DNA from 3 places in the Agrobacterium vaccinii genome. Region 3 is predicted to be linked to each of the others. Evidence: predicted binding sites of a transcription regulator. Region 3 holds the regulator's gene; each other region holds the start of a gene.
What was found. Region 3 encodes LexA, which represses DNA repair genes until DNA is damaged. Its sites were predicted from a motif close to TGTTCNNNNTGTGTTCNG; they were not measured.

Region 1 (4,215 bases), 1.3 Mb from region 3:
GCCGAAGTTGCGCAACGCCGAACCGAAGAACACCGGCGTCAGATGTCCCTCCAGAAACGCCGTGCGATCAAACGGACGGCAGGCCTCCAGCGCCAGTTCGGTTTCCTCGATAAAGGCGTCACGCTCGTTTTCCGGCAAGCGGCTCGCCACCGCCTGTGGGCCATTTACCTGCGTTGCATCAACCTCGTTATCGGAGCCGCGCACCCGGTTGCTGGCCAAGTGGTAAGAGCCGCAGAAGCTCTTGGAACGACCGATCGGCCATGTAATTGGGGCCGTATCCAGCGCCAACTTCTCCTCGACCTCGTCCAGAATCTCGAAAATGTCCCGGCTTTCGCGGTCCATTTTGTTGACGAAGGTGATGATGGGAATGTCGCGCATGCGGCACACTTCGAACAGTTTTAGCGTCCGTGGCTCGATACCCTTGGCGGCATCGATGACCATGATGGCCGCATCCACCGCCGTCAGCGTGCGGTAGGTATCATCCGCAAAGTCTTCGTGGCCCGGCGTATCGAGAATATTGAAAACCTTGTCGTCATATTCGAACGTCATCACCGAGGTCACGACCGAGATGCCGCGCTCGCGCTCGATTTTCATCCAGTCGGAACGCGTCTGGATACGGTCCTTCTTCGCCTTCACTTCACCGGCCAGCTGAATGGCACCGCCGAACAGCAGCAGCTTTTCGGTCAGCGTCGTCTTACCGGCGTCCGGGTGCGCAATAATAGCGAAGGTGCGGCGGCGGGAAACCGCCTCTGCGAGTGTTTCAGCCATTCTCAGAAATTCCTGTTGATTGGGGCCGTCTTTATAGATTTGGTGCCGGATATGCAATTGACCAAGACAGTGAGCGCGCAGCAAATGGATCACATGAACACACGCGCATCTTTTCAACCCTCGCTCAAGCTCGTTCGTCTCGAAAATGGCGCCGGTATCGACCTGCCCGCCTATGAGACGACTGGTGCCGCTGGCATGGATTTGCGCGCCGCCGTTGCTGCTGACGAACCGCTCACTTTGAAACCCGGCACCCGCGCACTGGTGCCCACCGGTTTCATCTTCGAAGTGCCGCAAGGTTTTGAGGCGCAAATACGCCCACGCTCTGGCCTTGCCATCAAGAACGGCCTTACATGCCTCAACACACCCGGAACGGTGGATAGCGATTATCGCGGCGAGGTCAAAGTCATCCTCGCCAATCTGGGCCAGGAGGATTTCGTGATCGAGCGCGGCATGCGTATCGCCCAGATGGTCATCGCACCCGTTACGCAGGTGGCCGTCTTCGAGGTCACGGAGACCTCTGATACCGCCCGCGGCACCGGCGGTTTCGGCTCCACCGGCGTTTGATACGTCACAACCGCACGCAATTTTCTGCGCGGCATAAGTGAAATTGTTCACTTCTTGTTCTTGTTTTATCATTCGCGTTGTGCAAGGTTGCATGGGCGGAAATTTACACGCTTAATTGCGTGTTTTCTAAAGTCCGCCTGTTGGGGGCTTATATGGTTGCGCGCGTCAATACAGTGGCATTTCAGGGTATAGAGGGCGTACCCGTCGAAGTTCAGGTCATGGTCGCACCCGGCAAGGTCGGCATGCAGATCGTCGGCCTGCCGGATAAAGCCGTGGCAGAAAGCCGGGAGCGAGTGCAAGCTGCTCTCCACGCCTCCGGGCTGGCGCTTCCCGCCAAAAAGGTCACCGTTAATCTCGCGCCCGCTGATTTGCCCAAAGAGGGCAGTCATTTTGATCTCCCAATTGCGCTCGGGCTGATGGCCGCTCTAGGCGCTATTCCGGCAGAAGCGCTGGATGCATATGTCGTTTTGGGTGAGCTCAATCTGGATGGCACAATCGGTGCCGTGTCCGGGGCACTTCCCGCCGCCATCGGCGCGAATGCGCAGGGCAAGGGACTCATCTGCCCGGCAGATAGCGGCGGAGAAGCCGCATGGGCGGGTGCCGAGTTCGATATTCTCGCACCTCGCAGCCTGATTGCGCTTGCCAACCATTTTCGCGGCACCCAGCGCCTGTCACGCCCGCTTGCCGCAATCCGCGCCAATCCCGCAAACCTGCCTGATCTTGCCGATATCAAGGGGCAGGAAAGCGCCAAGCGCGCGCTGGAAGTGGCTGCCGCCGGTGGGCATAATCTCCTGATGGTCGGCCCGCCCGGTTCGGGAAAGTCCATGCTGGCCTCGCGGCTTCCCTCCATCCTGCCGCCGCTCTCGGCTGCGGAATTGCTGGAGGTTTCCATGGTCCATTCCATCGCCGGTCAACTCTCCGGCGGAAAGCTGTCGGATCGCCGTCCGTTCCGCACACCGCACCATTCCGCCACCATGGCAGCCCTCGTAGGTGGCGGCCTGCGCGCCAGACCGGGCGAGGCCTCACTTGCCCATCACGGTATTCTCTTTCTCGATGAGTTCCCGGAGTTTTCGCCGCAAGCCCTGGATGCGCTGCGACAACCGCTGGAAACTGGCGAATGCATCATCGCCCGTGCCAACCACCGTGTCAGTTACCCGGCGCAAATCCAGCTCGTTGCTGCCATGAACCCTTGCAAATGCGGAATGGCAGGCGAACCCGGCTTCACTTGTGCCCGTGGCCCGCGCTGCGTGACGGATTATCAGCAACGGATTTCCGGCCCGCTGATGGACCGCATCGATATCCGCATAGAAGTTCCTGCCGTCTCGGCGGCGGACCTCATCCGCCCCATGGCCGCCGAAGCCAGCGCAGATGTTGCTATACGCGTGGCCCGCGCTCGTGAGCTGCAACAGGACCGTTTCGCCGCCGCAGGCTTCAACGGCATCCGCACCAACGCCCGCTGCTCCACGGCGCTGATCGAAAAATTCGGTGAACCCGATGCCCCAGGCCTGCAACTGCTCCGCGACGCCGCCGAAAAACTGAAATTCTCCGCCCGAGGCTACCACCGCATCCTCAAAGTCGCACGCACGCTGGCTGATCTGGACGACAAGGCTACCGTCACCCGCATTCACCTGGCGGAAGCGATTTCTTATCGGATAGCGGGGGAGCGACTGACGGCGGCGGCATGAGGGAGGGTTAGGCGGAACGTTCGCAACTCATGGCCGTCCCTCATTGGCGGTGCAGGACATGACAGCGAAAGCCTTCTAAGGAAGGCGCGAGTATGGGCGCAACGCAGCAACCCTCACCCTGAGGCGGGAGCGAAGCGACCCTCGAAGGGCGAGGGTTGCGGGCCAAAAGGGCAGAGGGCGAGGCGGATGCTTCGAGGCTTTGCCCTTCGATCAAAGCACCTCAGCATGAGGACGGCGGGTGTGGCAGCCCGAAATGCTCAGCATAAGGCGGAGGGCGAAGTGTTTGCAACGGGGCCGCTAGGTTGCCTCTACCCTTGTGGGAGAGGAAGAAAAATCATGACTTAGCGCAAGCTAAGTCATGATTTTTCAGGTGAGGGGTTTGCCGCTGGTTCCAACGCCAACGATAGACCACTCAAACAGCTCGGTAAGTCTAGAGCCCCAATCCCTCAAACAGTGCCGTCGACAAATACCGTTCCGCAAACGACGGGATGATCACCACAATCGTCTTGCCCGCATTCTCATCTCGCGCACCGATCTTGATAGCAGCGGCGAGGGCTCCGCCGGAGGAAATGCCGACCGGTACACCTTCCAGACGGGCAACCAGACGGGCGGTTTCGAAGGCTTCGTCATTGGTGACGGTGACGATCTCGTCGTAGATCTTGGTGTCGAGCACGGCGGGCGCGAAGCCTGCGCCGATGCCTTGAATCTTGTGCGGGCCGGGGTTTCCGCCTGAAAGCACGGGGCTGTCGGCTGGCTCTACCGCTATCACTTTCACGTCGGGTTTGCGCGCCTTGAGAACCTGGCCAACGCCGGTAATGGTGCCGCCGGTGCCGATGCCCGAGACGAAGATGTCAACATTGCCATTCGTGTCGTTCCAGATTTCCTCGGCTGTTGTCTTGCGATGGATTTCGGGGTTGGCGGGGTTTTCGAACTGCTGTGGAATGATCGCATCGGGCAGCGTTTCGGCCAGTTCATGCGCCTTGGAAATCGCGCCCTTCATGCCTTTGGGGCCTTCGGTCAGTACCAGTTCGGCACCCAGAAGTGCCAGCATCTTGCGGCGCTCGATTGACATGGTCTCGGGCATCGTCAGGATCAGTTTGTAGCCCTTGGCGGCGGCGGCAAAGGCCAGCGCAATGCCGGTGTTGCCGGATGTCGGCTCGATCAGCGTCGTCTTGCCGGGCGTAATCTTACCCTGGGC
Region 2 (4,215 bases), 160 kb from region 3:
GAAGTGCATCTCGATCTTGATGACGCCATCACCCTGACAGGCTTCGCATCTACCACCCTTTACGTTGAAGGAGAAGCGGCCCGGCGCATAACCACGCGCCTTGGATTCCGGCAATCCAGCAAACCAGTCGCGGATTGGCGTGAAGGCGCCAGTGTAGGTGGCCGGGTTGGAGCGCGGTGTGCGACCGATGGGTGACTGATCGATATCGATGACCTTGTCGATAAATTCGAAGCCATCGATGCGGTCATGTTCGGCGGGAATTTCGCGTGCGCCCATGACGCGTCGCGCCGCGGATTTATACAGCGTCTCAATCAGGAATGTCGACTTTCCGCCGCCCGAAACGCCAGTCACCGCAGTGAAGACGCCAAGCGGGACGGAGGCGGTGACATTCTTCAAATTGTTGCCGCGTGCACCGACGACCTTGACTTCCTTACCCTTCTTGGCCTTGCGGCGCTCACTGGGAACCGCCACGCCAAGTTCGCCGGAAAGATACTTGCCGGTCAGCGATTTCGGGTTGGCCATCACCTGCTGCGGCGTACCTTCGGCAATCACCTCACCACCGTGAATACCAGCGGCGGGACCGATATCGACAACGTAATCCGCCGTCATGATCGCGTCTTCATCATGCTCGACAACTATGACGGTGTTGCCGATATCGCGAAGATGTTTCAGCGTTTCCAGCAGACGTGCGTTGTCACGCTGGTGCAGGCCGATCGATGGCTCGTCGAGAACGTAGAGAACGCCTGTCAGACCAGAGCCGATTTGCGAGGCGAGGCGAATACGCTGGCTCTCACCACCGGACAGGGTGCCGGAATTTCGCGACAGGCTCAAATAATCCAGCCCGACATCGTTGAGGAAGCGCAGGCGTTCGCGGATTTCCTTCAGGATACGAACGGCGATCTCATTCTGTTTGGCATTGAGCGATTCCGGCAAAACCTCGAACCAGTCGCGTGCTACGCGGATCGACATTTCCGTGACCTGGCCGATGTGCAGCTTGTTGATCTTCACCGCCAGGGCTTCCGGCTTCAGGCGATACCCGGCGCAGGCCGGGCAGGGTGCTGCCGACATGTAGCGTTCGATCTCTTCACGCGCCCATGCGCTATCAGTCTCTTTCCAGCGGCGCTCGAGGTTTGGAACGATGCCTTCGAAGTTCTTGACCGTCTTATAGGAGCGAGCGCCGTCCTGATATTCGAACTCGACCTTGTCGTCAGTACCGTGAAGAATGGCCTTTTTCGCGGCATCCGTCAGGTCGTTCCAGCGGCTCGAAAGCTTGAAACCGAAGGCTTTGCCAAGGGCTTCCAGCGTTTGATTATAATAGGGTGACGATGATTTTGCCCAAGGTGCCACGGCCCCATCTTTCAACGTGCGGGCAGGCTCCGGCACGATGAGTGCAATATCGACTTTCTGCTGCGAGCCAAGGCCATCGCAAGTGGGGCAAGCACCGAACGGATTATTGAAGGAAAACAAGCGCGGCTCGATCTCGGAGATCGTGAAGCCCGATACGGGGCAGGCAAACTTTTCCGAGAAAAGCACCCGCTCATGGGTTTCGTTGAGCGACTTATTGGCCGATCCACCCGCCGATGTTTCCTCTGGCGGCAGGGGCTTGTCGGCAAATTCTGCAACAGCCAGACCGTCTGCGAGTTTCAGGCAGGTTTCGAGACTGTCCGCCAAACGCGCTGCCATATCTGGCCGCACAACGGCGCGGTCCACGACGACATCGATATCGTGCTTGTATTTCTTGTCCAGCGCCGGGACATCGGCAATTTCGTAGAATTGGCCATCCACCTTTACGCGCTGGAAGCCCTTCTTCATCAGTTCGGCCAGCTCTTTTTTATATTCGCCTTTACGACCTCTGATCATGGGCGCAAGAATATAGAGCCGCTTGCCCTCCTCGAACGCGAGGATGCGGTCGACCATCTGGCTGACGGTCTGGCTTTCGATGGGCAGCCCGGTCGCTGGCGAATAGGGAACGCCGACACGCGCAAACAGTAGGCGCATGTAGTCATAGATTTCCGTGACAGTTCCGACCGTCGAGCGCGGGTTGCGCGAGGTCGTCTTCTGTTCGATGGAAATGGCCGGCGACAGACCTTCGATCTGATCCACGTCGGGCTTCTGCATCATTTCCAGAAACTGCCGGGCATAGGCCGAAAGGCTTTCGACGTAGCGACGCTGCCCCTCCGCATAGATCGTGTCAAATGCGAGAGAAGATTTGCCGGAGCCCGACAGCCCAGTCATGACGATCAGCTTGTTGCGCGGCAAATCCAGATCGATGCCTTTGAGGTTGTGCTCGCGGGCGCCACGGATCGAAATCGTCTTTAATTCACTCATGAGGAGGCTCAAAATACTCGTTGGGAGGCGTAGGCTCTTATGTAATGACCGAAACCGGCGTGTCGAGGTATATTAAGATTTTCGTATGCTTTTCGATGCGCTTGACTCACTCGATTGCCTTTAATAGAACAAATGAAGAACGATTGACAAGTGTCTTCACAGGACAAAAACATTCCTTGTGGATTGTCGTTCCATCCGGTGCCCTTCCGGCGCAAGGATGGTCTATGGTGAATGAGATTTTGAACAGTATGAGGCTGGCCATGACGGCTGGTAGACAGGATTGAAGAGATGGCTGGCAGCGTAAACAAGGTTATTCTGGTTGGAAATGTCGGCGCTGATCCCGAAATTCGCCGCACGCAGGACGGTCGCCCCATCGCGAATTTGCGGATTGCCACGTCTGAAAGCTGGCGTGACCGTAACTCCGGTGAACGCCGCGAAAAGACCGAATGGCACACCGTCGTGGTTTTCAACGAAGGCCTTTGCAAGGTCGTCGAGCAATATGTGAAGAAGGGTGCCAAGCTCTATATCGAGGGCGCGCTTCAGACCCGCAAATGGCAGGACCAGACCGGCGCCGATCGTTACTCCACGGAAATCGTGTTGCAGGGCTTCAACTCCACGCTGACCATGCTTGATGGTCGCGGTGAAGGCGGCGGTGGTGGTGCAGGCCGTGGCGGAGACGATTTCGGTGGCGGCGGCGGAAATTACGGCGGCGGCAACGATCAGCCATCGTCCTCTTCGCGCGGTGGCGCATCCCGCGGCGGCCAGCCAGCAGGCAATTTCAACAATGACATGGACGACGATATTCCATTCTGATTTTTGAACCATAGCAGGGGGACAGCATGACCGAGACGACGACAACGACGCGCCAGCCATCGACTTGGCGCATCGTCCTTGCAGCGATTCTGGATTTCTTTACGGCCTTCTGGGTATTCGGATATCTCGTTGCTGTTGTGTCCGGCGGACGCACGGAAAGCGGTTTCAGCCTGCAGGGCATGCCTGCGCTTATTCTCTTTGCGCTCATCGTTGCCTACTTTTTGGTCTTCAATCGCTACTTGGGCGGAACGATCTGGAAGCGCATTTTGAAGGCGAGGCGGTCCGACTGAACGTTTACTGACGCTGAGGGGCACGCAGGCCATTAGGTTCGGTCTGTTGCTTCATTGGTCTGTTAGATGAAGTTTCGGTTGGCGGCGTTTATTTGCCAGCCTTGTCCGCCAACATTCCCACCATCACGTCCGATTGGGAAATGATGCCAGCAAGTTTTTTGTTGCTGTCTACGACAGGCAGATAATGCAGGCCCTGTTCCGCCAGCATAATGATGGCGTCCTCTATCGGCGTCTCCGGTGAGACGGTTTTGACCGGCGATGTCATGATGTCTTTGACGGTGCCATTCGGCGCGCTGCGTCCTGAAAAGATCAGCCGGATGCGCTGAAGAAGCCCGATCACCGGGCGGCCACTCGTCCAGCTTGCCTTTTCCAGAAAATCCGTCTGCGTCACAATGCCGACCACCTCGGCTGTGTCGTTGGTCACCGGTAGAGCCTTGAAATGGTGGTCGCGCATCAGGTCGTGCGCGGTTTTCAGAGAGTCGTCCGGCGCCACACCAACGACGTCGCGTGACATGATGCTCGCGCAATCCAGATGGGTCGTGCGGCGTCTGTAGGAGCGCAGTTCGGTACGGCGCAAAATCGTTTCGAGATCGTCGCGATCGATGTCGATGACCTGATCATACTCCCTCAAGACATCATCAAGATCATCTCTGGAAAAGCCGATACGCTGGATAGGTGAGGGGTCTTTCGTGCCATGGCTGGCGGGGACGGAGCGGACGACGTGAGGGTAACGACGGCCTGAGATGTTGTTGAAGATCACAGCGAGGGCGAGAAGCGCTACGGA
Region 3 (4,215 bases):
CGATGGAACCGCCGCACGACCGAAAGAACCGTCTTCCAGATAGACATCGACTTCAACGGTGGGGTTGCCACGGCTGTCGAGGATTTCGCGTGCGATGATATCGGTAATGGCTGTCATGATCTCTCCCTTGGGACTGGAACAGGAATTTCAGATGCCTGTCTTAAAGTGCATCCCGAAAACTGTGAAGCGCTTTTCGGATGAGCGGCGCGATAAACGGGACAACGGAAATGGCGACTCGATTTGAATTTCTTCCGTCGCTGTAGACGACGCACAAGAATTTACAATGACGGCGCCCTCTTCCAGACGCCTTCCTTCTCATAAAAATCGATTAAGGCCAAAAGCCGTCACGCAGCCTTGGAGATGTTGTCGAAGGCCAGCAGTTTTTCCAGAAGCTTCGGCATATTCTTGAGGTGCACCATGTTCGGCCCGTCGGACGGCGCATTATCAGGGTCCTCATGCGTCTCCACGAAAAGACCAGCAACGCCCACGGCCACGGCAGCACGAGACAGCGTTTCAACAAACTCCCGCTGACCGCCGCTGGAACCACCCTGCCCGCCAGGCTGCTGCACGGAGTGCGTGGCATCGAACACCACGGGCGCACCGAGCGATGCCATGATGGGAAGCGAACGCATATCGGAAACCAGCGTATTGTAGCCGAACGAGGCCCCGCGCTCGCAGAGCAGTACGTTCGGATTGCCGCTATCGTTCAGCTTCGCCAGCACATTCTTCATGTCCCAAGGGGCCAAAAACTGACCCTTCTTGACGTTGATGACGCGACCGGTCTTTGCAGCCGCCACCAGCAAGTCAGTCTGGCGGCTGAGAAATGCCGGAATCTGAAGGATATCCACGACAGGCGCGACGATGCCGCACTGTTCCTCGTTGTGAATATCCGTGAGAACCGGAAATCCGAACTGGCTTTTCAGCTCCGAAAAAATCTCAAGCGCCTTATCGATGCCGATACCGCGCTGACCGGAGAGCGACGTGCGATTCGCCTTGTCGAACGAGGATTTGTAGACCAGACCGATACCCAGCTTGCCGCAAAGGTCAGCCAGCGTTTCCGCAATCATGAAGGCGTGGTCGCGGCTTTCCATCTGGCACGGCCCGGCAATCAGCGAGAAACGCTCGGTGTTGGAAAAAGAGACCGCGCCCGCACCCTCGCCAGCAACCACTTTCAGATTATTCGTCACACTCATGATGATTCCCCTGATACAAAAGGGACGCTTCGCAGCCGACGCCGCCGAACCATCCTGCAATCTCTCAAAACTCGCCACGCACTTAGCAGCAAGCAGCAGCGAAGTCACGGCATGACGTGGCAGGCGAGGTAGAACACCCATAGGACATCTATCAACGATGTCTTAAATGATTTGGGATGACTATTGGGGATTGCAGAACACATGTGGAACATATAGTGTTCGTTCTGTATTTGTTTCACGAATCTAAGCCTCAAAGCTTCAAGGGTGTTTACTCCATGCTCACGCGCAAACAGCAGGAACTGCTTCTCTTCATTCATGAGCGAATGAAAGAGTCCGGCGTGCCGCCGTCCTTCGATGAAATGAAGGATGCGCTCGATCTTGCCTCCAAATCCGGCATACACAGGCTGATCACGGCATTGGAAGAACGCGGATTCATTCGCCGGCTACCGAATCGTGCCCGCGCGCTCGAAGTCATCAAGCTTCCCGAATCGTATTCACCGCAGAATAAGCCGCAGCGAGGCTTTTCACCCAGCGTCATCGAGGGCAGTCTCGGCAAACCGCAGCCCGTGCAGCCGCCGCCTCCCGCTGCCGCAAACGATCGCAACCCTGATTCGGTGAGCGTACCGGTTATGGGACGGATTGCTGCGGGCGTGCCGATTTCGGCAATCCAGAACAACACGCATGATGTCGTCGTGCCCATGGATATGCTAGGTGCGGGCGAGCATTACGCGCTTGAAGTCAAAGGTGATTCGATGATCGAAGCAGGCATCTTCGATGGCGATACGGTTATAATCCGCGATACGAGTACGGCAAATCCGGGCGATATCATTGTCGCACTGGTGGACGAGGAAGAAGCGACCTTGAAACGCTTCCGTCGCAAAGGCGCGTCGATTGCGCTGGAGGCAGCAAACCCTGCCTATGAAACTCGTATCTTCGGACCTGATAGGGTGAAAATTCAGGGCAAACTCGTTGGCCTGATCCGCCGCTATCATTGAGACCTTCTGGGGCAGATTTGATTGTCTGCCCCGCCTTGGTATTTTCAATTTTCGGTATTTGCGACACTTGATGCTTAGTGGTCGAAGTTCGCTTGAGCTCGGACCGGTATATTATGCGTGTTTTAAACGGATAATTCGCTCAGGACGGTTTCAAAAACCGGAAATCATTAGCCGGGTCATCATTTTTTCGAATCGCGCGCCACTTCGATAGTCTATGACGTTTTGAGCACGTTTTTAGTGGTGATGAATGCGGTTGAGCAGCGGAATATAAGGTTTTCCGATCTCAGCGCGATGCTGGAAAGCTACTCGCTTGAGCGAATGACAAAACATCAAATAATTTGAAGACCACCATCGCGCAGACTGTCTGTATTGAAAAATTTTCCCGCGCTAACATGGTATGCGCAACGAGGGATCTTGAGATGTACGATCTTTACATAGCCAACAAGAATTATTCCTCCTGGTCATTGCGTCCGTGGGTATTGATGCGAACGCTCGATATTCCCTTCAGCGAGAAACTCACGCCCTTCGGCAATTCAGCACAGGATTTCGCAGTGTTTTCGCCAACGGCAAAAGTGCCCTGCCTTGTCGAAAACGAGTTCACCGTGTGGGACACGTTGTCGATAACAGAATATCTGGCCGAACGGCACATTGGCGTTTGGGCTGGTCATGCGAGGGCGCGTGCCTGGTCCCGTTCTGCAGCAGCAGAAATGCATTCCGGCTTCCAGACGTTGCGCAACGAGCATCCTATGCATGTCGGTCTTCGCATACAGCCAGTAGCGATCAGCGAAGCTTTGCGGAAAGACATCTCCCGCATAGACGCACTTTGGCAGGAAGGTCTGACATCCTTTGGTGGGCCATTCCTGGCAGGAGAAACATTTACGGCGGTCGACGCGTTTTTCTGTCCCGTCGCCTTCCGCTTTCAGACCTACGCAACGGCCTTGTCTCCCGAGTCAGAAGCTTACAAGAACCGTCTTCTCGCCCTGCCAGCGATGCATGAATGGCAAGATGCGGCTTTGCTGGAACCGTGGCGCGATGCGGAACACGAGGCGGAAGCCAAGGCCACCGGAGAATGGCTCGCGGATTTACGCTCAAAGCCGTGATCTCTGGGTAAACCTCCTATCGCGAGCGCACGCTGTGGCGTAGTTTTCTAGAGGAAAGAGTATTTGAAGGGTATAGCCGAAGCGTTTCAACCCGCACCCTTCGAGCCAAGCGTCGTCACCGCGAAGTCGACAACATCGTCGCGATATGCGGCGGAAGGGACGTGTCGAAATCTCTTTTGCGCCAGTCATAGCTCCGGTGCATGGTCCAGAACCGATTCACACCCTCCATCGCAGCCTCAGCTTTGACGATGGGGGCGTCCTTGTCGCCGAGCCAGATTTCCAGTGAGCCGGTTCGGCGCAATATGTCCTGGCTGATGAGAATGGCGCCGGAATAGCACTCGGTAAATGAGACACGTCGTGTCGTCACGATCAGGTCGGCGATCTCGCATGCGGTCCCAGTCAGCGTACTGTCGAAGATCACGGCTATTGCAACGCCGGTTCGGGATTTGGCAACGCACCAGCTATCCTTCCGGCACGTGAAGCGCTCTGTTTTGGAAAGCGCGTTTCGCATCTCCTCCGTTGCTTTTGCCTTATCTCTCTCGCTCAAACCAGTGCGCCGTGTAGTGGGTGGCTCGTCGGCATCAGCCTCGTCACCATCAGGTGACTTTGCGGTTTCCAGCATGTCTGGCGGGTTATGTCGTTCGGATAGGGGCAGCGCCCTCACCCATTGGTCATAGATGAAACCCGAGGCCCGCTGCTTTGTCGTCGCCACCGCATCCTCCGTCAGTAGCGCGACCAGAGAAGCGTCCTCGTAGATCAGCAAATCCGGCCTTGCCCTCCATTGCTCAACGACCAATAATCCAAACCCGGCGGCAATGAACGGCAAGCCTATCAGCGCCAAACGTGTGCGTAAGAGCGCCAGCAGCAAAAAACCTGTCGTGGATACGGCGAGGAACCAGCCGTTCTGCCGCCCGATCGTCGCATCGC

Region 1: the regulator LexA is predicted to act here: its motif matches at 1,377-1,394, upstream of HRR99_RS01035 (YifB family Mg chelatase-like AAA ATPase).
Region 2: the regulator LexA is predicted to act here: its motif matches at 2,453-2,470, upstream of uvrA (excinuclease ABC subunit UvrA).

The regions. Positions count from the first base shown of each region.
Region 1 covers NZ_CP054150.1:200,688-204,902, forward strand. The annotation lists gene HRR99_RS01025 (peptide chain release factor 3) at 1-768, opposite strand, end outside; gene dut (dUTP diphosphatase) at 862-1,332, shown strand; gene HRR99_RS01035 (YifB family Mg chelatase-like AAA ATPase) at 1,485-3,017, shown strand; gene cysK (cysteine synthase A) at 3,448-4,215, opposite strand, start outside.
Region 2 covers NZ_CP054150.1:1,358,441-1,362,655, forward strand. The annotation lists gene uvrA (excinuclease ABC subunit UvrA) at 1-2,328, opposite strand, end outside; gene HRR99_RS06885 (single-stranded DNA-binding protein) at 2,617-3,141, shown strand; gene HRR99_RS06890 (hypothetical protein) at 3,168-3,431, shown strand; gene HRR99_RS06895 (HPP family protein) at 3,520-4,215, opposite strand, start outside.
Region 3 covers NZ_CP054150.1:1,519,696-1,523,910, forward strand. The annotation lists gene eno (phosphopyruvate hydratase) at 1-117, opposite strand, end outside; gene kdsA (3-deoxy-8-phosphooctulonate synthase) at 345-1,193, opposite strand; gene lexA (transcriptional repressor LexA) at 1,469-2,188, shown strand; gene HRR99_RS07665 (glutathione S-transferase family protein) at 2,608-3,288, shown strand; gene HRR99_RS07670 (ComEC/Rec2 family competence protein) at 3,404-4,215, opposite strand, start outside.